Regions from separate parts of the Luteibacter sp. P4_E6 genome, predicted to be linked through region 1. Evidence: predicted binding sites of a transcription regulator. Region 1 holds the regulator's gene; each other region holds the start of a gene.

What was found. Region 1 encodes sigma-54, which starts transcription at its own class of promoters, with help from an activator protein. Its sites were predicted from a motif close to TGGCACGNGCNTTGC; they were not measured.
Region 2: the regulator sigma-54 is predicted to act here: its motif matches at 3,035-3,049, upstream of pgaA (poly-beta-1,6 N-acetyl-D-glucosamine export porin PgaA).
Region 3: the regulator sigma-54 is predicted to act here: its motif matches at 3,813-3,827, upstream of glnA (type I glutamate--ammonia ligase).

What each region holds. Positions count from the first base shown of each region.
Region 1 is NZ_JBFUJE010000249.1:44-5,572, forward strand. It holds gene AC1DT2_RS14395 (KdsC family phosphatase) at 33-581, shown strand; gene lptC (LPS export ABC transporter periplasmic protein LptC) at 587-1,177, shown strand; gene lptA (lipopolysaccharide transport periplasmic protein LptA) at 1,140-1,793, shown strand; gene lptB (LPS export ABC transporter ATP-binding protein) at 1,798-2,517, shown strand; gene AC1DT2_RS14415 (RNA polymerase factor sigma-54) at 2,617-4,098, shown strand; gene hpf (ribosome hibernation-promoting factor, HPF/YfiA family) at 4,216-4,566, shown strand; gene hprK (HPr(Ser) kinase/phosphatase) at 4,644-5,529, shown strand, end outside.
Region 2 is NZ_JBFUJE010000253.1:99-5,516, reverse strand. It holds partial or broken gene AC1DT2_RS14585 (hypothetical protein) at 1-240, shown strand, start outside; gene AC1DT2_RS14580 (acetyltransferase domain-containing protein) at 241-1,428, opposite strand; gene ftrA (transcriptional regulator FtrA) at 1,518-2,489, opposite strand; gene AC1DT2_RS14570 (rhodanese-like domain-containing protein) at 2,580-3,008, shown strand; gene pgaA (poly-beta-1,6 N-acetyl-D-glucosamine export porin PgaA) at 3,145-5,196, shown strand; partial or broken gene AC1DT2_RS14560 (poly-beta-1,6-N-acetyl-D-glucosamine N-deacetylase PgaB) at 5,202-5,418, shown strand, end outside.
Region 3 is NZ_JBFUJE010000069.1:817-10,941, reverse strand. It holds gene AC1DT2_RS06925 (alpha/beta hydrolase) at 1-1,018, shown strand, start outside; gene AC1DT2_RS06920 (OprO/OprP family phosphate-selective porin) at 1,025-2,212, opposite strand; gene glnA (type I glutamate--ammonia ligase) at 2,367-3,779, opposite strand; gene AC1DT2_RS06910 (alpha/beta fold hydrolase) at 3,951-4,685, opposite strand; gene AC1DT2_RS06905 (hypothetical protein) at 4,824-5,939, shown strand; gene AC1DT2_RS06900 (DUF4034 domain-containing protein) at 5,953-7,518, shown strand; gene acpA (acid phosphatase) at 7,651-9,339, shown strand; partial or broken gene AC1DT2_RS06890 (DHA2 family efflux MFS transporter permease subunit) at 9,448-10,125, opposite strand, start outside.

The DNA of each region.
Region 1 (5,529 bases):
CGCGTCGTCTGACGCCAATTAACCAGAAGCCCATGCCCTACACGCATTACACCGAGATTCCCGCCGACATCGCCGAGCGCGCCGCCCGAGTACGCGTGGTCGTTTTCGACGTGGACGGGACGCTCACCGACGGTCGCCTGTGGTACGCCGAAGACGGTCGCGAAACCAAGGTTTTCCATGTGCACGACGGCCTGGGCCTGAAGCGCCTGCAGGAAAACGGCATCAAGGTCGCCATCATCACCGCCCGGATCAGTCACCCGGTGTCGCTGCGCGCGGAAGAACTCGGCATCCAGCACGTTTACCAGGGCCAGAAGGACAAGCGCGCCTGCCTGACCGAACTGCTGGACGCGCTACGGCTTGCACCCGAGCAATCCGCCTTCGTCGGTGACGACCTGCCCGACCTGGCCGCCATGCGCATCTGCGGGCTGGCCGTGGCCGTGGCCAACGCGCACCCCTGGGTGGCCGAGCATGCCCACGTCCGCACCCGCCTGTCCGGTGGTTATGGCGCCGCCCGTGAAGTGGCCGACCTGATCCTCGCCGCCCAGGGCAAGGCCGAAGCCGAGCGGGATCGCTGGCTGTGAGCCTGATGCTCCTGTTCAAGGACCGCAGCGCCGCGGGCGTCGCCGGCGTGCTCGCCGTGGCACTCGGCGCGAGCGTGCTGCTCTATTACTGGGTCGCGCCCGACAAGAAGGTCGACGACTTCGTCGGCCCGCCGCGTTCGGGCTACACGTTGACCAACTTCAATCTCGACTCCTACAACGACTTCGGCCAGCCGGCCTTCAAGTTGATCGCGCCTCACCTGGAGCGCCGCGAGGACGACGAGTCGCTATACATCAATGCGCCCGATTTCGTCCTGCCACCAACCAAGGACCTGACGGCGCCGCCGTGGAAAGGGCATTCGCAATACGGCTGGGTGAACAAGGACGGCAGCCTGCTGAAGCTGCAAGGCAAGGTCCACATGGACCGCGTCGCCTTCGGGCAGACCCCTCCGGCGAGCATCGACACCTCCGAAGTCACGGCCTGGCCCAAGGAGAATCGCCTGGAGACGGCCGAGGCAGCCCGGATCGTTCAGGGAGCCTCTACAATGGATGGCGTTGGCATGCGCGCCAATCTCGATACCAAMCATTTGGAGCTTCTCGATGCAGTCCACACCGTCTATCCGCCGCGCAAGCGCTAAGGCCCTCTTCGCGGTGCTCGGCGTGGCGCTCGTCACGAGCCTGCCCGCTGTCGCCAAGAAGTCCGATCGCGACCAGCCGACCAACGTCACGTCGACGTCGTTCGACGGCACCCAGCAGCAGGCGAACAGCACGCAGCCGGGCAAGGTGATCTGGACCGGCAATGTGGTGCTCACGCAGGGCACGCTGAAGATCACCGGCAGCAAGGCCACCGGCTTCCTCGACGCAGACAACCAGATCACCCGTGTCATCGTCGACGGCAGCCCGGCCACCGTCCAGCAGCTGGACGAGCAGGACCTGCTGATGCGCGGCCATGCCAGCAACATCGACTACAAGCCGGACGACGGTTCCAATAACAGCGGCAACGGCATCGCCGTGCTGACCGGCAAAGCGCATGTGGACAAGCAGACCGACACGACCGACAAGAGCAAGCTCAACCAGAGCGACGGCGACAAGATCACCTACAACACGACCAACAGCACGATGACGGGCGAAAGCAATGGCCCGGAGCCCGTGCACATGACGTTCCAGCCGAAGAATCCGCCGCCCGGCGCGGCTCCGGCAACGCCGGCCGCGACGCCGCCGGCCGCGAAACCGACCCCACCGAAGAAGCCCTGACCCGATGCTTTCAGCCCAAGGCCTCCAGAAGCGCTTTCGCGCGCGCCAGGTAGTCCGCGATTTCGCTTTCTCGATCCGCGAGGGTGAGGTGGTCGGACTGCTCGGCCCCAACGGCGCCGGCAAGACCACCTGCTTCTACATGGTGGTCGGCCTCATCCAGGCCGACGCCGGCGTGATCAAGCTCGACAACCAGGACATCACTGGCCTGCCCATGCATGCCCGGGCCAAGCTCGGCATCGGCTACCTGCCCCAGGAAGCCTCGGTATTCCGCCGCCTGAGCGTCTCGGACAACATCCTGGCCGTGCTCGAACTGCGCGACAACATGACCGCCCGGCAGCGCGAAGAGGAGCTGGAAAGCCTGCTCGACGAGCTGAAGATCGCCCACATCGCCGAGCAGAAGGGCATCAGTCTCTCCGGCGGCGAGCGTCGCCGCGTGGAGATCGCCCGCGCCCTGGCAGCCCGCCCGCGCTACATGCTGCTGGACGAGCCCTTTGCCGGCGTCGATCCGATTTCGGTCGGCGAGATCCAGCGCATCGTCCGCCACCTGAAGGAACGCGGCATCGGCGTGCTCATCACCGATCACAACGTACGTGAGACGCTCGGCATCTGCGACCGCGCGTACATCCTCAATGACGGCGAAGTCCTCGCCCGGGGTACGCCGCAGCACATCCTTGCCGACGAAAAAGTGCGCGAGGTGTATCTGGGCCGTGAATTCCGTATCTGACACACTTGAGTTTCGGCCGGTGGGCATAGCTCGCCGGAACGCTGGTTTGGGAAGGTCGCAAAGGGTTACGATGGATTCGGCACCTAACGCATCGAAGGCATGAAACCCGGACTCCAGTTTCGCCTGCATCAGCAGCTCACGCTGACGCCCCAACTACAGCAGGCTATCCGCCTGCTCCAGTTGTCGCAGCTGGAGCTTGAGGCCGAACTCCGCCAGATCGCGGAAAGCAATCCGCTGCTCGAGTTCGCCGAGGATGCGGAAGCCGAGCCCGAATTGCCCGAAGAAGGCGACTACGACGGCCCGGACTTTCCGGCGCGCGACGAGGTCCCTGTCAAAGCGTCCAAATCCGAGGAAGAATCGACGGTCACGCCGTCCGAGGAGCTCGCTCCCGAGTGGGACGACGACCGCTTCCACGGCGAGGCTGGCGACTATGCCGGCGCTCCTTCGCGGTCTGGTGGTGGCGACGAAGAGGGCTTCGAACCTCAGAATGCCGCCCCGGAAAGCCTCCAGCAGCATCTGGAATGGCAGCTCAATCTCTCCCAGTTTTCGCCGCGCGACCACGCCATCGCCACGGCGATCATCCATGCGCTGGATGAAGACGGCTACCTTCGCGACGGCGTCGAAGCGGTGGAAGCCGCCCTGCCCGCCGAGTTGAATGCCAGCGCGGAGGAAATCGAACGCGTGCGCCAGCGTGTGCAGCGTTTCGATCCCACCGGCATCGCCAGCCTGGATCTGCGCGACTGCCTGCTCTGCCAGCTGTCGCAGTTCTCCCTCGAAACGCCGCATCGCGACCTCGCCATCCGTGTGGTCAGCGACGAGCTCGAACTGCTGGCACGTAACGACGCCGCCAAGATCGCCCGCCGGCTGAAGGCCGCCGAGGAAGACGTGGCGGCCGCCGCCGCCCTGATCCGCAGCCTCGATCCGCGCCCCGGCTCGGCGCTGGACGCCACGCCGGTCGAGTACGTCGCCCCGGATGTCTACGCGCGCCGTGAGAACGGCCGCTGGCAGGTCAGCCTCAATCCCGACGCCCAGCCCCGGCTGGGCCTCAACCAGCACTACTGCAACCTGATCGCCCGCGCCCGTGGCGACGACGCCACCTGGATGAAGGGTCAGCTGCAGGAGGCCCGCTGGCTGCTGAAGAGCCTGCAGTCGCGCGCCGAGACCCTGACCAAGGTGGCCGACGTGATCGTGCGCCGGCAGAGTGCCTTCCTCGACTACGGCCCGGAAGCGATGCATCCGCTGGTGCTGCGCGAGGTGGCCGAGGAGGTCGGCATGCACGAATCGACAATTTCACGGGTCACTACGCGCAAGTACATGCACACGCCGCGCGGTACCTTCGAACTGAAGCACTTCTTCTCCAGTGGCGTGGCCACGGAGGACGGCGGCAGCGCCTCGGCCACCGCGATCCAGGCCATGCTCCGCAAGCTCATCACAGGCGAGGACGCACGGCGCCCGCTGTCCGACCAGGCCCTGGCCGAGGAACTTCATCGACGCGGAATTCAGGTGGCCCGCCGTACGGTGGCCAAGTACCGGGAAGCCCTGCGCATCCCCAGTTCCAGCGAACGTGTCCGCGCCAGTTGAGGCGCGGGGAACCCTCACGGAGGTCCACGGTCACACTGTTTCAGGCTTGAGGAACGGCACTCCGTCGTTCCGCACTCGTCGCCCCCAAGGCGGCACCCTCAGCAAGAAGGAGGCGTCATGCAAATCCAGATCAGCGGCCAGCACATCCATCCCACCCCTGCCCTGCGCGAGCGCGTGGAACAGCAAATCAGCCGCTTCGAACGCCTTTTCGACAACATCACTGCCCTCGACGTGGTCCTTTCCGTCGACAAGAACGAGCACAAGGCGGGTGGCACCCTCCATTGTGCCGGCGTCCGTCTTCACGCCGATGGCGTAGCCAGCCTCGAAGACGAAAAGAAACCGGACGCCCTCCACAAAGCCATCGACGCGATGATCGCCAAGCTTGCCGACCAGCTGAAGAAGCACAAGGAAAAGCTCAAGGATCACCACAACGCCGAGGGCCGCGACGCGCGCGTCGCCGCTCCCTGAACCCCCGTCCACGCTTGATGGCACAATAGCCCCAGCCGGCGCCCTCGCGCCGGCTTCGCCATTTCAAGGGATCCAGCGTGGACCGGCTGACCGCCAGACAACTCTTCGACGGAGTACACGAGCGCATGGCGCTGCGTTGGGCCGCAGGCATGCGCGGCGAGTCGCGCGTGCTCGAACCCAACGCTAAGCAGAGCCGCCGCCCGTCCCTGGTCGGCTACCTGAACGTGATCTACCCCAACAAGGTGCAGATCATCGGCACCGAGGAACTCAATTTCCTCGACGGCCTGGAGCCGCGCCAGCGCTGGGAAGTGATCCACAAGATCGCCGCCTACCAGCCCGCCGCGCTCGTCGTCACCAAGGACCAGGCGATCCCCTCGGACCTGCGTGAAGTAGCCGAGGAAACCGATACCCCGCTGTGGCAGAGCACCCGCCGCGGCCACGAATTACTTACCTATCTGCAGTACCACCTGGCGCGCACGCTGGCGCCGCGGGTCACCCTGCACGGCGTGTTCCTCGAGGTGTTCTCGATCGGCGTGCTGATCACCGGCGAGCCAGGCTCGGGCAAGAGCGAACTGGCACTGGAACTGGTCAGCCGCGGCCACCGCCTTGTGGCGGACGATGCCACCGAATTCACCCTGATCGCCCCGGATGTCATCGACGGCGCCTGCCCCGACCTGCTTCAGGACCTTTTGGAAGTACGCGGCCTGGGCGTGCTGAACATCCGCGAGATGTTCGGCCACACCGCCGTCAAGCCCTCGAAGTACCTGCGTCTGGTCATTCACCTCAAGCCCATGCTCGTGGGCGAGGAAACGGACGCCATGACCCGCCTCACCGGCGATGTCAGTCGGCGCAACGTGCTCGACGTCGACGTACCCAAGATCACCATTCCCGTCGCGCCGGGCCGCAACCTCGCGGTACTGGTCGAGGCCGCTGTGCGCAGCCACGTGCTCAAGAGCAAGGGCA
Region 2 (5,418 bases), on a different contig from region 1:
GTTCTGGAACTCTCGAGCGGGCGCCTCATGTTTCCTGTCGATCGTTTCAAGCACCACGCTACTCGCGCGATCATTCTTGCCCGGCGCCATAGTCCGGAATGCCGAGCGCAGGCACTAGCAGCTCTCGAGGCCGCGACGATCGATCACTCGGGATTCCAGTACCACCCAAACATAGGGCTCGTATCTGAGAAGCATGCTCTATCCCTCTCTCTGCTTGCCAAGATAGTAGGTCTCCACTAGTCACAGGTAGCTCAGCCACCACGTTTTGTGAGTGGCCCGGTACCGCGCGTAGCGGCTTGCGATCGGATAGAGCACGACCAGCACCGCGAGCCACACGGCATACGTGCCGGCTAAGGACAACCCCCATCCATCGGCGCGAAGCCGCGACTGATCGCTCAACGTGCCGATGAAGTGCGCCGCGGGCACGCCGTAGAACTGCGCGATGATCACCGCGAACGTATGCGCCAGATACAGGTGCAGCAGGTACGACAGCATCGGCGTGCGGCCGAAGGCAAGGAAGGGTTTCAGCAACCATGCCGGCGCACGGCCCAAGGCGAGGCCGAGCAGCGTGGAGATTCCCAGGGTGACCAGAACATAGTCCAGCGAGGGTGGGTACTTCGCCACCAACATGACTGCCAACGGTGTCAGCGATCGATCAGTGGGAACCGTCCAGGGATGCGGGTCGCCATAGACGTTCGGCAGGCGAAGCACGAAGAACAGAAGCAACATGCCGATGGCCAGCAGCGCGAGCGTCCGGGTTCGCCGCGATGGCTCCATCAGATAGATCCCGCCGATGCCGTAACCCACGCACATGATCCCGAACCATGGCAGCACCGGGTAGGCAATGAAGCCGAACGGCAGCGGACCCGGCTGCATCAGCAGGTGCCATGGCAGCCCCCACACGCCGAGCGTGCCGGCATCCACGCCATCGAACAGGTTGTGCCCGGCGACCAGGGCGATGCCAATCCCCAGCGCCACGCGGCGCGGCAGATGCACCACGGCGGACATCAGCACCATGCTCAGGCCGATCGCATAGATCACCTGCAGGAAGACGGCGGGACGAAAGTCGAAACCCAGGTCGACGAAAGTGACTTCGAGGAACATCAACCAGAGGCCGCGCGTGAGCAGGAACCGCGAGAGCGGCCAGCCCGTCTTCCCTCGATGGGCCTGGAGGAAGATCGAAACACCCGACAGGAGAACGAAGGTCGGCGCACAGAGGTGCGTCACCCAGCGCGTCAGAAACAACGCCACCGACGTCTTGTCCAGATCCAGCGGATCGAACAGGAAGGCCTGGCGGTTGACGAAGTCGCGCGTATGGTCGAGCACCATCAGTGCGATGACGAGGCCACGTAGTGCGTCGATGAAGTCCAGGCGAGGCAGCGGCGCCGTTGAGGCCGCGGTTGCGTTCGAAGCGTGCGGTTCCACCATCGCCAGTCACCCCGGAATCCAGACCCAACCTGACCGTTGTAGCGCCTTCGACCCGCGAGGTSAATCGGAGGAATGGCATAGGCCGCCGTCTATGGCGCAGCAAACCGCTGACGGTAAGCGCCCGGACTGGTGCCCAGCTTGCGCCGGAAGTGATGTCGCAGGGTGGTCGCCGTACCGAGCCCGGTCTGGCCGGCGATCAGGTCGATCGATAACGCCGAGCTCTCCAGCAACTCGCGCGCCCGATCGACTCGAAGCGTCGTCAGCCAGTCCGCCGGCGTGGTTCCCGTCGAAGCCTTGAAGCGACGGATGAAGGATCGCTCGCTCATCGCCGCCATGGCGGCGAGCGTGGCCAGCGGCAGGTCGTCGGCAAGGCGGCGACGCATCGCGTCCATCACAGGGCCCAGCAGGTCGCGTTCGCGCTGGGCCACGGGGCGCTCGACGTACTGGGCCTGGCCGCCGTCCCGATGCGGTGGAATGACCAGGCGCCTCGCTACGTGATTGGCGATGGCCGGGCCGCGGTCACGCCGGATGAGGTGCAGACAGAGGTCGAGACCCGCGGCGCTGCCCGCCGAGGTGAGCAACTGACCCTCGTCGACATAAAGCACATCCGGATCCACCTCGATGGCGGGATAACGAAGGCGCATCGCCTCCGCGTAACGCCAGTGCGTCGTGGCACGCCTGCCGTCCAGCAACCCTGTGGCGGCGAGAACGAACGAACCCGAGCAGATGGAGAGAAGCCGCGCCCCACGTGCATGGGCACGCTGAAGCGCGTCCACGACGGCTAAGGGCACGGACTCGTCAACGCCCTTCCAGCCCGGCACGATGATCGTCCCCGCCTCCGCGAGCCGATCCAGATTCCCGTCGGGCTGAAGGCGGGTGCCGTACTGGCCCCGGACCTCGCCCTGCTCCGCAGCGCAGGTCTCAAAGCGATACCAGTCCTCGCCCAGTTCCGGCCGCGCCATGCCGAACACCTCGGCGGCACTGGCGAACTCGAACATGCACAGCCCCTCGTAGACCAGGGCCACGACGAGCGCATTGGGCGGCGCAAAAGGTATTGGCATGATCTGATCGCATGATGGCGTTCACGCCACTATGCCGCGCTTGCGCCATCGGGACAATGGCTTGCACACCCACCGCACGAGAGCACTGCCATGTCGAACGCCGTCACCCGCGTCCCCGCCGCCCCATCGGACCTCGCCATCGCCCATTTCGAGTCGAAGCTCAGCTTCGAAACCGACTGCTGGGATACGCACGACGCGCTTGCCCTCGATGATCCTGGCTTCGTGCTGCTCGATGTCCGCAGCCCGGCCCTGTTCGCCCAGGGCCACGTTCCCGGCGCGATCAACCTGCCCCACGGCAAGATCATCGCCTCACGCATGGCATCGTGGCCCACGTCGACGCTCTTCGTAACCTACTGCGCGGGTCCTCACTGCAACGGCGCGGCCCGTGGCGCGGCGAAGCTGGCCCGCCTGGGTCGTCCGGTGAAAATCATGGCTGGAGGCATGACCGGGTGGCTCGACGAAGGTTTCGAACTCGCGGTTGCATCCACAGCAGCCCCTGCTCCGTATCAAGTCACCTGAATGGAACGCGCACGCGTTGACACGGATGGCACGCAGCTTGCCTCTACTATCCCACGCTACTTTCAACCTCCGTTGCCGAGAATGGACATTCGGCTCGGCTGATACAGGTCATGTTGTGGGGATGGGATCAACTTTGATGATTTTTCAGCAGGACGCCCGCGTACCTCGCGCAAGGCTGTGCCTGGCGTTGTTTCTGGCCCTGCATGGGCCCGCGGCCTGGGCCGCGGTACCGCCCGAACGCGATGCACTCATGGCAAAAGTGCGTCAGGAACGTGACCAGGGTCATCGCGTGGATGCACTGGCACAGGTCCAGGCGATCCTCGCCCGGTGGCCGGACGACCGCGAAGCACAGGCGCTAAACGTCACTTTGTTGACGGAAATCGGCGCAACGACGCGCGCCAGGGAACTGGCGTCGACCCTACAGCCACCGCAGAGTGCTGCGGACAGTGCGCGTCTCGACGCCGATCACGTGGCCCGGGAAACCCGGTGGGCCGAGGGTTCGCCGGCCGATCCGCGTGCACCGTACGCCGAAGCCGATCGCGCGGTCGTCGATGCACGACGACTCGCGGACGACCCCCTCCTTCCCGCCGACATGCGCCTTCGCGAACAGTTCGACCTCATCGTGGCGCTGGATCAGGCAGGACTCATGGACGAAGCCGTGCAGCGCTACGACGCCCTGCACAAGCAAGGGGTGACGCTACCCGCTTACGCCGAGCGCAACGCKGCCGACGCCCTTCTCGCCAAGCGCCGCCCGGCCGAGGCCGCACAGGTTTATGAAGACAGCATCGCCAGGGATCCCGGTCCGTACGACGCCGCCGATCTCGATCCGCGCATCGGACTCATGTACGCGTACCTGGAGTCGGGACAGACCGGCAAGGCGTTCACCACCATCGACAATCTGGCGGCGAAGGAACAGCCCTGGGTCCGTGTTCCCGGCATTCGCCTGCCCATCCAGAACCCGCGCAAGTTCGACGCCGAATCGGCCGCCATCTCGGCACGCAGCATCGTGGATATGCAAGCCGACGCGTATGCGCGCATCGTGCCGCTCAGCCGCGAGGCACCGGCCGATTCGGACATCCGTCGCCAACTGGGCATGGTGGAACTGGCACGCGGCTGGCCCCGCCGCGCCCAGGACGACCTTGCCATTGCTGATACCCTGAATCCGCGGGATGTCGATTCCTACCTCGACGCCGCGGAAACGAAACGCGCCCTGCACGATTACGAAGGCATCGACGACGATCTGGCCGAGGCCAAGGTGCTCGGCAGTCGCACTGACCGCGTCGACCGTGCCATCCAGTCGTGGGATCGCGAGCGCGGCTGGCAGTTCGACATCAGCCAGGAGAACGGCAAGGGCTCCAGCCCCGACTTCGGCGACCGCGACAGCGCCACCCTGGCGACGATCGAAAGTCCGCTGATCGACGACCACTGGCGCGTCGTCGCGCTGGGGCGCTATTCGACCGCCGACCTGCCGGAAGGCGACGTCCGCCGGACGCGGTTCGGCTTCGGCGTGCGTGGCTACGCACGTGGCCTCGAAGCCTATGTGCAGGCGTTGCCCGCCGCGGACAGGTACGTGGGCAAGACCGCCCTGGAAGCCGGCGTAAACTGGGCGATAACCGACCACTGGGCGATCGCCACCGACTTCAGCACGGCCGGCGAAGACACGCCGTTGCGCGCGCAGTACTACGGTATCTCCGCGAAGACCCTCGAAACGGCCGTGACATGGCGGGCGAGCGAACTCACGCAGGCGCGACTGGGTGTGGCCCGCGACAATTTCAGCGACGGCAACAAACGCACGAGCTGGCTGGCTGCCTTCATCCAACGCGTTTACACCGCGCCCAACCTCGCCCTCGACGGCGGCGTGGAAGTGGGCGGCTCGTTGAACACGCAGACCGATCGTCCTTATTTCAACCCGCGCCGCGACAACAGCTACGCGCTCACTGGCCGGCTGGAAAACCTGCTCGGCCAGTTCTACGAACGCCAGGTCACCCAGCGTATCGACGTCGCCGTCGGCGAGTACGACGAGCAGGGTTATGCCAGCGACTGGATGGCCAGCGTGCGCTACGGCCAGATCTTCCAGCCACGCGCGGGCATCCGCCTTGGCTGGGGAATCGGCTGGCACAACCAACCCTACGATGGCCGCCGCGAACATCGCGTCGTCCTCGACCTGACCCTGCACTGGGGAGAATGAGAGTCATGCGTTCGCTGTTGTTCCTGCTAGCCCTGCTCGGGCTCGCGCTTCCCACGTTCGCGCAGACCGTCGCTCCGGCGCGGCCCACGCTGATCGTGCTCGCCTATCACGACGTTCGCGACGATGTCGGCCTGCAGGCCGACCGCGATCCCGATGCGACCAGCACCGATCACCTGATCTCGCACTTCGACTGGCTCAAGGCCAGCGGCTACAACATCGTCA
Region 3 (10,125 bases), on a different contig from region 1:
CTTTGTCGGGATCTCGTACGGCACGTGGGTCGGCGCGTTCTACGCCTCCGCGTACCCCGACCATGCGGGCCGCATCGTTCTCGACTCGGCGATGAATCATGCCGGCACCTTCGAAGACCAGCTGGCGGACGATCCTTACGAGCGCCAGTCGTCGTTTGCGCGAACCGCATTGCGCCCTGCCCTTGCCGCGCCGGCACTTTATGGCGTCGGCAGCGATGCCGACGAGGTCATGGCGCGTTTTCGCAACATGCCTCATCGGGCACACGAAGCCTGGGCGTCGACGATCGACACCCCCGAGGAGCTGGTTGCCGCATTGACGATGGCCGACTGGATTCTGGCTGACGGGAAAGGCACCCAGGCTCATCTTCTCGCGCGCATGAAAGGCCACCGTTTCAGCCGCGATAGCGCCGTGGATAACGATATCCGTCGTGCCGCGATCAGATTTGCTGCGACGGCCGAGCAGGGCCTGGCTTTCGATTCCGAGGCCGAGCGCCTGGTCGACTTCTCGGTCTATCACGCGGTCGTTTGTGGCGATACGCCATGGCAGAAGAACCTGACGTCGTTGCGTGGGATGGCCAACAACATCGGGGCCAAGTATTCGGCTTCCAACGGCGTTCCTGTCACCGTCGGTCTGACGTGCCTGTACTGGCCCACGGCCCCGCGGTCGCGCCCTTCATTGGCGGGCCTCGCCAAGGCGCCGCCCATGCTCATGGTTCAAGCGGAGTTCGACCCGGCGACGCCGCTGACGGGGGCGATTCGTGCCTTCAACGCTTCGCCGAATGCTCACCTGGTGCTTGCACGTGGCATGACTGGGCACGGGGTATTCGGCAGCTCGGCCACGCCCTGCATCGAGCGAGCCGTCGGTCGCTTCCTCCTCGAAGGAGAGCTACCGCGGCAACGCCTGTCCGGCTGCGAGTTCGTGCCGATGCCGCCGTCGCGGCATGCCCGTGGCGTCGAAACACCTCTGGACGAAGGCGTCGTCCGCGATGAACTCGTGCGTCGCCTTCGAACGAGCTGACGCCGGTCAGAACATGATCTGAGCGCGAACCTCGACGATATGGGGATCGACACGAAGATCGCGATGGTCGCTGATCGCACGAACGTAGTTGCCTTGAAGCTTGAGGTACTTCGTGAGGTACCAGTTCGCGCCGAACGTCCAGTCGTGCTCCCTGCCGCCCAGCGTGGGGCCGTCGTCGAGATTGAGCGTGCTGTAACGGATCAGGAACTCCAGGGCGCCCCAGGGGCCCTTCGGCAAAACGTCGGAGACGTTGCCGCCGCTATAGGTCCTCGATTCGCCGGTGGCTACCCAGCTTCCGAAGGCGTACCAGCCGTGCGCCTCATAGGCCGGCTTGTTCTCGAGCTTCACTTTGGCGTCCAGATACTCGCTCTGCACCGACCAGGGTCCGTGGATCCAAAGCCCTTCGAGACCACGCCGGTCGACATGATCCGCCACGCTCAGAACGCCGGAGTCGATCAGGCGCTGGGTAGTCAGTCCGGCTTCCGGCAAGGCGCGAAGGCGCACGTTAGGTGGCGTGTAACGGTCGCGGCCGTCGGTCGTGCCATAGGGCGTTTCGCGCGACACCGAACTGCCGAGATGGAGCACGTTGCCCGGATCGTTCAACGGGGTCCACGCCGCGCGTCCGGCGACCATCCGGCCGTCGAGGTCACCTTGAAGGTTGCCGCCGTTGTAGTAGCCCAGCTGCACGAGGTAGGCCTTCCGGGTCAGCGCCCAGTCGATACCGATGCGACGATTCGCGTAGACCGCCTGCATCGGCAGCGACGGTTCCAGGAACGATGTGGTGCCCGTGCTGGTATTGCCTTCGAAGCCGACCGGCGTCTTCATGAAGCCGACGCGGACCGCGCCGTAGTCGTCGTTGAAGAGCGCCTTGGTCTGCAAGCGGAAGAATGTGTCGAGCCAGGTCTTCGCCTGAAAGTCGAATACGACAGTGGCGTCGTATACCCCTTTCTTGCGAATGAAGAAGCCGAATTCCTTGCGCCTATTCGTCTGCGCGTTCTCATACAGACCGTCATCGTGCGAGAAGTGATCGACGTCGTACTGGTACTTCACGGACAGGCCAAGGTCCGTGCCATCGGCGAATACGTAGTGTGTCGGCCAATTAGTGCGCCAGTCGTAGTTATTGCCCGGAGCATCGGCAGCCGACGCAAACACGGGCTCGATCAGCGCCAGGGCGCTGAGGACGATCTTCTTCATGCGGGTGCCCCTCCCAGGGATCAGCCGGCAGCAGCCGCTGACATGTCATGAAGGACTATACCGTGCCCTTGCGAATTCGCTAAATGCTGCGAGCCGAGCGCAAAAAAAGGGGCGCCGAAGCGCCCCTCTTCCCTCACCCCGAGTTGGATCGCGATCAGATCGCGTAGTACATCTGGAACTCGAGCGGGTGGGTGCTGGCGCGATAGCGGGTCACTTCCTGCATCTTCAGCGCGATGTAGCCGTCGATGAAGTCGTCGGTAAACACGCCGCCCGCCTTCAGGAACTCGCGATCCTTGTCGAGGGCGACGAGCGCCTCATCGAGGCTGGCGCAGACCTGCGGGATGTTCTTCTCCTCTTCCGGCGGCAGGTCGTAGAGATCCTTGTCGGCCGGTGCACCCGGGTCGATCTTGTTCAGGATGCCGTCGAGGCCGGCCATCATCAGCACGGTGAACGTCAGGTAGCCCGACTGCATCGGATCCGGGAAGCGGATTTCGATACGACGACCCTTCGGGCTCGACACGTACGGAATACGGCAGGAGGCCGAGCGGTTGCGCGCCGAGTAGGCGAGCATCACCGGCGCTTCGAAGCCCGGAACCAGGCGCTTGTAGCTGTTCGTCGTGGAGTTGGCGAAGGCGTTGATGGCACGGGCGTGCTTGAAGATGCCGCCGATGTACCACAGCGCCGTCTGCGACAGGCCGCCGTAGAGATCGCCGGCAAACAGGTTCTCGCCATTCTTCGACAACGACTGGTGCACGTGCATACCCGAGCCGTTATCGCCGACGATCGGCTTCGGCATGAAGGTCACGGTCTTGCCGGCCTGGTGGGCGACGTTCTTGATGACGTACTTCATCGTCATCAGTTCGTCGGCCTTCTTCACCAGGGTGTTGAAGCGCGTACCGATTTCGCACTGGCCCGCGTTGGCGACTTCGTGGTGGTGCACTTCGACCACCTGGCCGAGCGACTCGAGCACCTTGCACATATCGGCGCGCAGGTCGCCCAGGCTGTCCACAGGCGCAACCGGGAAGTAACCGCCCTTCACGCCCGGACGATGGCCGGTGTTGGTGCCGTCGTACTTGTAGCGCGACGACCAGGCGGCTTCTTCGGAGCCGATTTCGTAGAACACGCGGCCCATGTCGTTCTGCCAGCGGACCGAATCGAAGATGAAGAACTCGGGCTCGGGACCGAAGAAGGCGGTGTCGGCGATGCCGGTCGACTTCAGGTAGGCCTCGGCGCGCTTGGCGATCGAGCGCGGATCGCGGCCGTACGCCTGCATGGTGCTCGGCTCGAGCACGTCGCAATGCAGGATCAGCTGCTTGTGCGCGCTGAACGGATCGAGGTGAGCGGTTTCCGGATCCGGCATGAGCACCATGTCGGATTCATTGATGCCCTTCCAGCCGGCGATCGACGAACCGTCGAACATCTTGCCGTCTTCGAAGGTGCTCTCGTCGATGGCGTGAGCGGGAAACGTCGTGTGATGGTGCTTGCCGAGGATGTCGGCAAAGCGAAAATCAACGAACTCGATTTCCTCGTCCTGGATCAGGTTCAGCACTTTCGAAGCGGCGGACATAAAAACCTCGGGTAGGTGGGCGGAGTCCATTTAGCAATCGCTATGCCAGCGCAGCCGCCATCGACGGACCGGCCAGGACCAAGCTTTCGCATCATAGAACGGCGGCGAGGGCGATGTGCAAATGCACCAATGTGGTGCATTTGCACATCGCTTGCACCAGGGGTTTCCAGGTCAGGTGGCCGCCGGTAGGCCGTCGATGAACTCGCTCACGTGCCGGGCGCAGGCCTGAGGCGAGGCCTGCAGCAGTCCGTGCGGCCCTTCCACATCAACGATTCGCGCCCTAGGCAGGACGTGCCGCATCCACTCGGCCGAGGAGGCCGGGACGAGCACGTCGCGAGTGGCGCGCAGACAGAGCACCGGCACGTCGATGCCGGAAAGCGTCGTGCCCCCGTCCGCCGAGAGAACAGACCGTAAACGCCCGCGCAGGGTTGGTGCGTTCATGTCACCGACCGCTTCGATGAATTGCTTACGGATATCGGCACCGGGCCGCCGTCCAAGAAGCGCGAGGGAGGCTAGCCGCGCGAATCCCCGTGAGACGCCGAGCAGGCCGATCAGTGGCGACAGATAACGTGCCACCGGGCGTGGGTTACGCAGAAACGTCGAACAGAGGATGAGTCCTCGAAGACCCTCCGGCCGCTCCGCGGCCAGACTTGCGGCTACGGGTCCGGCAAACGACTCGCCAAGCAAGACGAAATCACGATGAGGCAAACGGTCACGAACCCAGGCCGTGAGTTCCGTGTAGCTGGTCGTGCCGCTCGCCGGGTATGGGATGACGCGCGCCGGGGTGACGTCGCCCAGTGCTGCGAGGAAGGGCCCGAAGAGCGTCCCGGTGCCATCCATGCCGGGCAGAAGCACCAGCTCAGGCATGCAACGCAACGTGTGGCGACCTCCTTTCGATCGAGTCATGGCGTCCATCCCTGCCCCTTCGGTTTCGGCGGATTGTGTCGCATCCCCTGCCCGCCGGCTACGGCTATCATCAGGCGGCAACGCACACCATGACAGGGGATGGATATGGCATCGCAGGGATATCGACGCGCGTTCGTAATGGTCGCACTGGCTTTCGGGGCGGCGCATGCGGCGCCCTGGTTGCCCAAGGACGCGTCACCTCTGGCAGCTTTCATGCAGCACGTCGCGACGGCCTCGGCGATTGCCGATCCGCTGGAGCGCTGCCTGAAGATGCCGGATCCACCGGGAACCCACTGGAACGCCGCAGGTGTGGCTGCCTACTGCCGTTACCACGCCGTACCTACGATGACCCCGGCACGGTTCCAGGCACTGATGGCGCAGGGCAAGGCCGCGACCGTGGACCGCGAGTTCGCTGGCTACCTTCGCGCGCAGATGGATGACCCGGCCGCTGCGGGGCGCCTCGACCATGCGATGTACGCGGCAGGCTTCCACGATGCCAGCCAAAAGACCCGGGCGGCCATCGATGCCTGGAAGCGACAGCGACCGGACAGCGCCTTCGCGTTTGCCGCAAGCGGCATGCAGTACCGGGCGGAGGCGGAACGCGGAGGCGGCACGGCGACCCCGCCACCGGTGGATAAAGCGCGCGCGGACTTCGACCGTGCTGCCACCATGACGCCGGCCATACCTTCGATCTACGCAGACATGTTTCTCGTCGGCGCCATGACCGGGGACACGACCTACGCGCAAGCTGCCTCGCAGCGCGGACTCGCGATGCAACCCGGCAACCTTTCCCTTCGGCTGCTCCAGGCCAGCATAGCGAGCGGGGAGCAGGGCGGCAGCCGCGAGTCGCAGATACAGCAGCGAGCGGAGGCCGCGGCGCTGGCCGACCACTTTCCACTCATGTGGGTGGTCACCGGTCGCCTGTCCATCGCGATCGACAAGGAAGACGCCGGTGGTGCGCCGAACGACGGCAAACCGCTATTCGATCTGCCCGAAGTTGCCCCCGCAAGCGACCTTGGCCACCTTGCCAGTTGGGGTCGGTTAGGAGGCGACGGCGACGCCGCCATGATTCTCGCCGTCGAGGCCCTGCGGTTCGATAGCGGACAGGAGGAAGCCCTCGAGGTCATCGGTGCCGTTGGCAGGCATAACGGTTACGCCGAGTGGTCAAAGGCCGCGCTGAAACGCGCAACGGCCGAGCACCCTGGAGCGGACGATGTCGCTCGCGTCTCGGCGAAGTGGCTACGCGAATTTTAAAGGCGACAAAGGGATGGATATGATCAAGCGGGGAAATCGACGCGCTCTTCTGTTGGGCGGGCTATTACTGGCCGTCGCAGCGCTTGCCGCTTCAAAGGTCTGGCAGCCACCGGCGGCGACGCGCGCGAGTGGTCAGGGCCAGGCCACGGCCTCGTCGGCTTTCGAGGCGTTTATGACGCAGGTGCAATCGGCCTCGAAGATCGCCGACCCGATCGAGCGCTGTCTGCACATGCCCGACCCGCCCGGCTCGCATTGGCATGCGGACGGCGTGGCCGCGTATTGCCGATACCGCCTTACCGAAATGACGGATATCGCGGGATTCCGTTCGCTTATCGCCGCCGGCAAAGGCGCCGAAGTCGACCGCATCCTGGCCGGCTACCTGCAAATGCAGATGCACGACACCCGGTATCCGGCCATCTTCGATCAGGCAGTAAACCGTGCGGGCTTTGATGACGCCGACCCGGAAATGCGCGCAGCCATCGATGCCTGGATGCACCAGCGGCCAGATAGCGTCTTCGCCGTGGCAGCCAGCGGCATGCAGTACCAGCGGGCGGCCTTTGAGGCGCGCGGCGCCGATCTCGCATCGAAAACCCGCGAGGAACAATGGCGCGCAGCACGACAGCTGGCGGCGTTCGCACGTCGCGACCTGGATCGTGCGGCAGCCATGTCGCCGGCCGTTCCGACGATCTATGCCGACATGCTTCGCATGGGCGTACTGGTCGGCGATCGTCGCTATGCGACGGCGGCTATCGAACGCGGGTATGTCGTGCAACCGAACAATTTCGTCCTACGCCTCGACCAGGCCAGTTTCACCGGCAGGAAGTGGGGTGGCAGCGCGGCCTGGGTCGACCAACAAGCCAAGGAGGCAGCCGCCGCTGCCGAGCACACGCCTCTGCTCTGGGTCGCGGCAAGCCATGCGCGTATTCAGGCCGCGACGGACGGGAACCTCACCCCACCGGCTGACGACGGATATCTTTCGCTGGCTAGTGACGTAGCCACGGGCCACGACTTCAGCCAGCTTGCCGCAGACGCCAACCGCGCCGGGCAGCGCGAAGAAGCCTTCGTGCTGGCGGTGGAGGCGCTGAGATTCGATAACTCGCAGGATGACGCACTCTACGTCGTCGGCAACCTGGGTAGCAAAGGCTACTACCGAGAATGGGCGAAGGCGGAACTCATCCGCGCCACACACGAACATCCGCGCTCCGTTGAGGTCACCGGAAGTGCAGGCGTCGCGCTGCGTCGCCTCCACGAGCCGGCGTTGGCGGAGCCTCTTCTGGTGTATGCGACGGAACATGGCGCCGATGACTGGGTCCTGGCGACGCTCGGCGATTTCTATTCGCACGAAGGCAGGAACTACGCGAAGGCCGGCGCGATCGCCGACCAATTGATCCAACACAATCCCGCCAACGCCGACGGTTACGTCATTCGCGCTTGCGTGGACAAGGACACGAACAGCCCTAATCGCTATCGCTCGGCCAAGGACTTCCTCACTCGCTTCGGGAACGATGCTGACCAGCAGGGCCCCGCATCGGAGATCCGTGCGTGGCTTGCGGCGAACCCGGAGCCCTCGACGGGCTGATCGCATCGCCCCGCGGCTGCCCAGGGAAAGGTTTTGCCTGAAACACACATCGATTACCCTGCCGGAACAGCCGTAATCGAGCTCTCCCCCCCTCAGGAGCTCGCGCCCACCCCTGCCATCGCGAATCCATCCATGACGAAGAAAACCGAGAACGACACGCCGGATGCCGGCCGACGCCGCCTGCTGGGCGGTATTGCCACGACCGGCGCGGTGCTTGCGCTGGGTGGGGTGGCCGAGGTCGCCGCTGGCGAATCGAAAGGACTTGCGCCTGCGCCGGGCGGCAAGGAACTCGACGCGCTGCTGGAAAAGCACGTACAGCACGTTGTCGTGATTTACGCGGAAAATCGTAGCTTCAATAACCTGTTTGCCGAGTTCCCGGGACTTCAGCAGCCGCTGGCTGCCGTGCCTCCGGAGCGTTACCTGCAGCGCGACCGCGATGGAAAGCCGCTGACGACGCTGCCGCCGATATGGGGCGGCCTTGTACCGCACCAGCAGGTGGTCGACCACAAGCCTTACAAGGTCGGCGAGCAAGACATCACCGGCCTTCCGAACGCGCCGTGGGCCCTGCACACGGGAGACGGCACGCCGCTGCCGCACGGCGTGGTCACCCGCGATCTCGTGCACGCCTTCTACAACAACCAGCTGCAGATCAACGGCGGCAAGAACGACGGATTCGTCGCCTGGGGCGACAACGGCGCGATGACGATGGGTCACTACGCGTCCTCGCCGGTGCATCTGCGCCTGTGGCGCCTCGCCGAGCAATACACCCTGTGCGACAACTTCTTCATGGGTGCCTTCGGCGGCTCGTTCCTCAACCACCAGTATCTCGTCGCCGCGCAGCCGCCGTTCTATCCGGATGCAGACAAGAGTCCCTCGCAGTTCGGTATCGCGGTGACCGAGAGCGGTGATCCACTCGACTATCGCCTGAAGATGGCGGAAGACTCCCCGGCCAGCGCCATGCAGGGCAAGCCGAAATTCGCTCACCACAGCCAGCTCACGCCTGACTTCTTCGCGGTCAACACCATCGGCCCGCCATTCTCGCCGGGCTTCAACGTCGATTCGAAGAATCCGTTGCTCGCCGACGCCACGAGTGCGAACACGCTGGTTCCGCAGAAGCACAAGCACATCGGTGACGTGCTCTCGGAGAAGGGCGTGGACTGGGCCTGGTATGGCGGTGGCTTCCAGGCCGCGCTGGACGGCAAGGGCGAGGGCGATAGCGCCGACAAGCAGTTCCCGCAGACGCCGAATTTCCAGCCGCACCACCAACCGCTCAATTATTTCGTCACGCTCGCGCCGGGTACCGAAGCGCGCAAACGGCACCTGCGCGACGGTGGTCTGGGTGAGACGGCGAAGACCAATCTGTTCCTTGCCGACGTCGCCGCCGGCAAGCTGCCACCCGTGACGTTCTATAAGCCGCAGGGCGATCTCAACATGCATGCCGGGTATTCGGACGTCGAAGCTGGCGACCGCCATGTCGCGGGCGTCGTGCATGCGCTGCGGTCGAGTCCACAGTGGAAGGACATGCTCGTCATCGTCACATTCGACGAGAACGGTGGCTGGTGGGACCACGTCGCTCCGCCGAAGGGCGATCGTTGGGGCCCGGGCACGCGAATTCCCGCGTTGGTGGTTTCGCCGTATGCCAAACGTGGGCATGTCGAACATACGATTTACGACACGGGTTCGATTGCGCGCTTTTTGACACGTCGGTTCAAGCTGGAGAAGCTGCCGGGGTTGAAGATGCGTGAGGATGCGATGGTTGCGGCGGGTGGACCGGCGGCGGGTGATCTTACGGAGACGCTGGATTTTTCGGCGGTCGGTTAGAGCATCGCCGATGAATCGGCTCCCACAGGAGGCGCTTAGCTCGTTGTGGGAGCCGCTTCAGCGGCGATAACCCGACCCCTCAGCGCCAGGCACGCCCCTCAATGCCCCTCAATGCCCCGGCGTACCACCCGATGCAAACGGCGGCTTCGCAAACCAGATCGCCACCATCGCGACCAGAAAAATCAGCGCGAACCCGAAGAAGACATCGTTCACCGCCAGCGTCGCCGCCTGCAGGTCGACGATACGGTTGAGCGCGGCGTTCGCTGTCGGCCCCTGCACACCCAGCGCCTGGAACCGGTCCAGGTATTCGGTCGTCGTTCGGCTTCCGGCGCTGACATTTTCCGCTAGCACGGCGTGGTGGTAAGTCGTTCGATGCGAGTACATCGTGGTGCTCACTGCCGTAGCGATGCTGCCCGCCAGCGTCCGGAAGAAATTCGACAGGCCCGACGCACTGGCCACTTCGTCGTCCGGCATGCCCGAAAGGATGATCTGGTTCACCGGCACGAAGAACAGGGCGATGCCCGCACCCATGCAAAGACGCGGCAGGGCCATGTCGCTGTAGGCGGCATTCGTACTCAGCGCGGACATGTAGAACGATGCACCCGCGAACACCGCAAAGCCGATGGTGTTCAGCAGACGCAGATCGAACTTGCTCTGGAACACGCCGACGATGGGCGACAGCACGATCGCAAGGATGCCGATGGGCGCGACGACGAAGCCGGCCCAGGTCGCCGTGTAACCAAGGACCTCCTGCACCCACATCGGCATGACTACGGTACCGCCGAA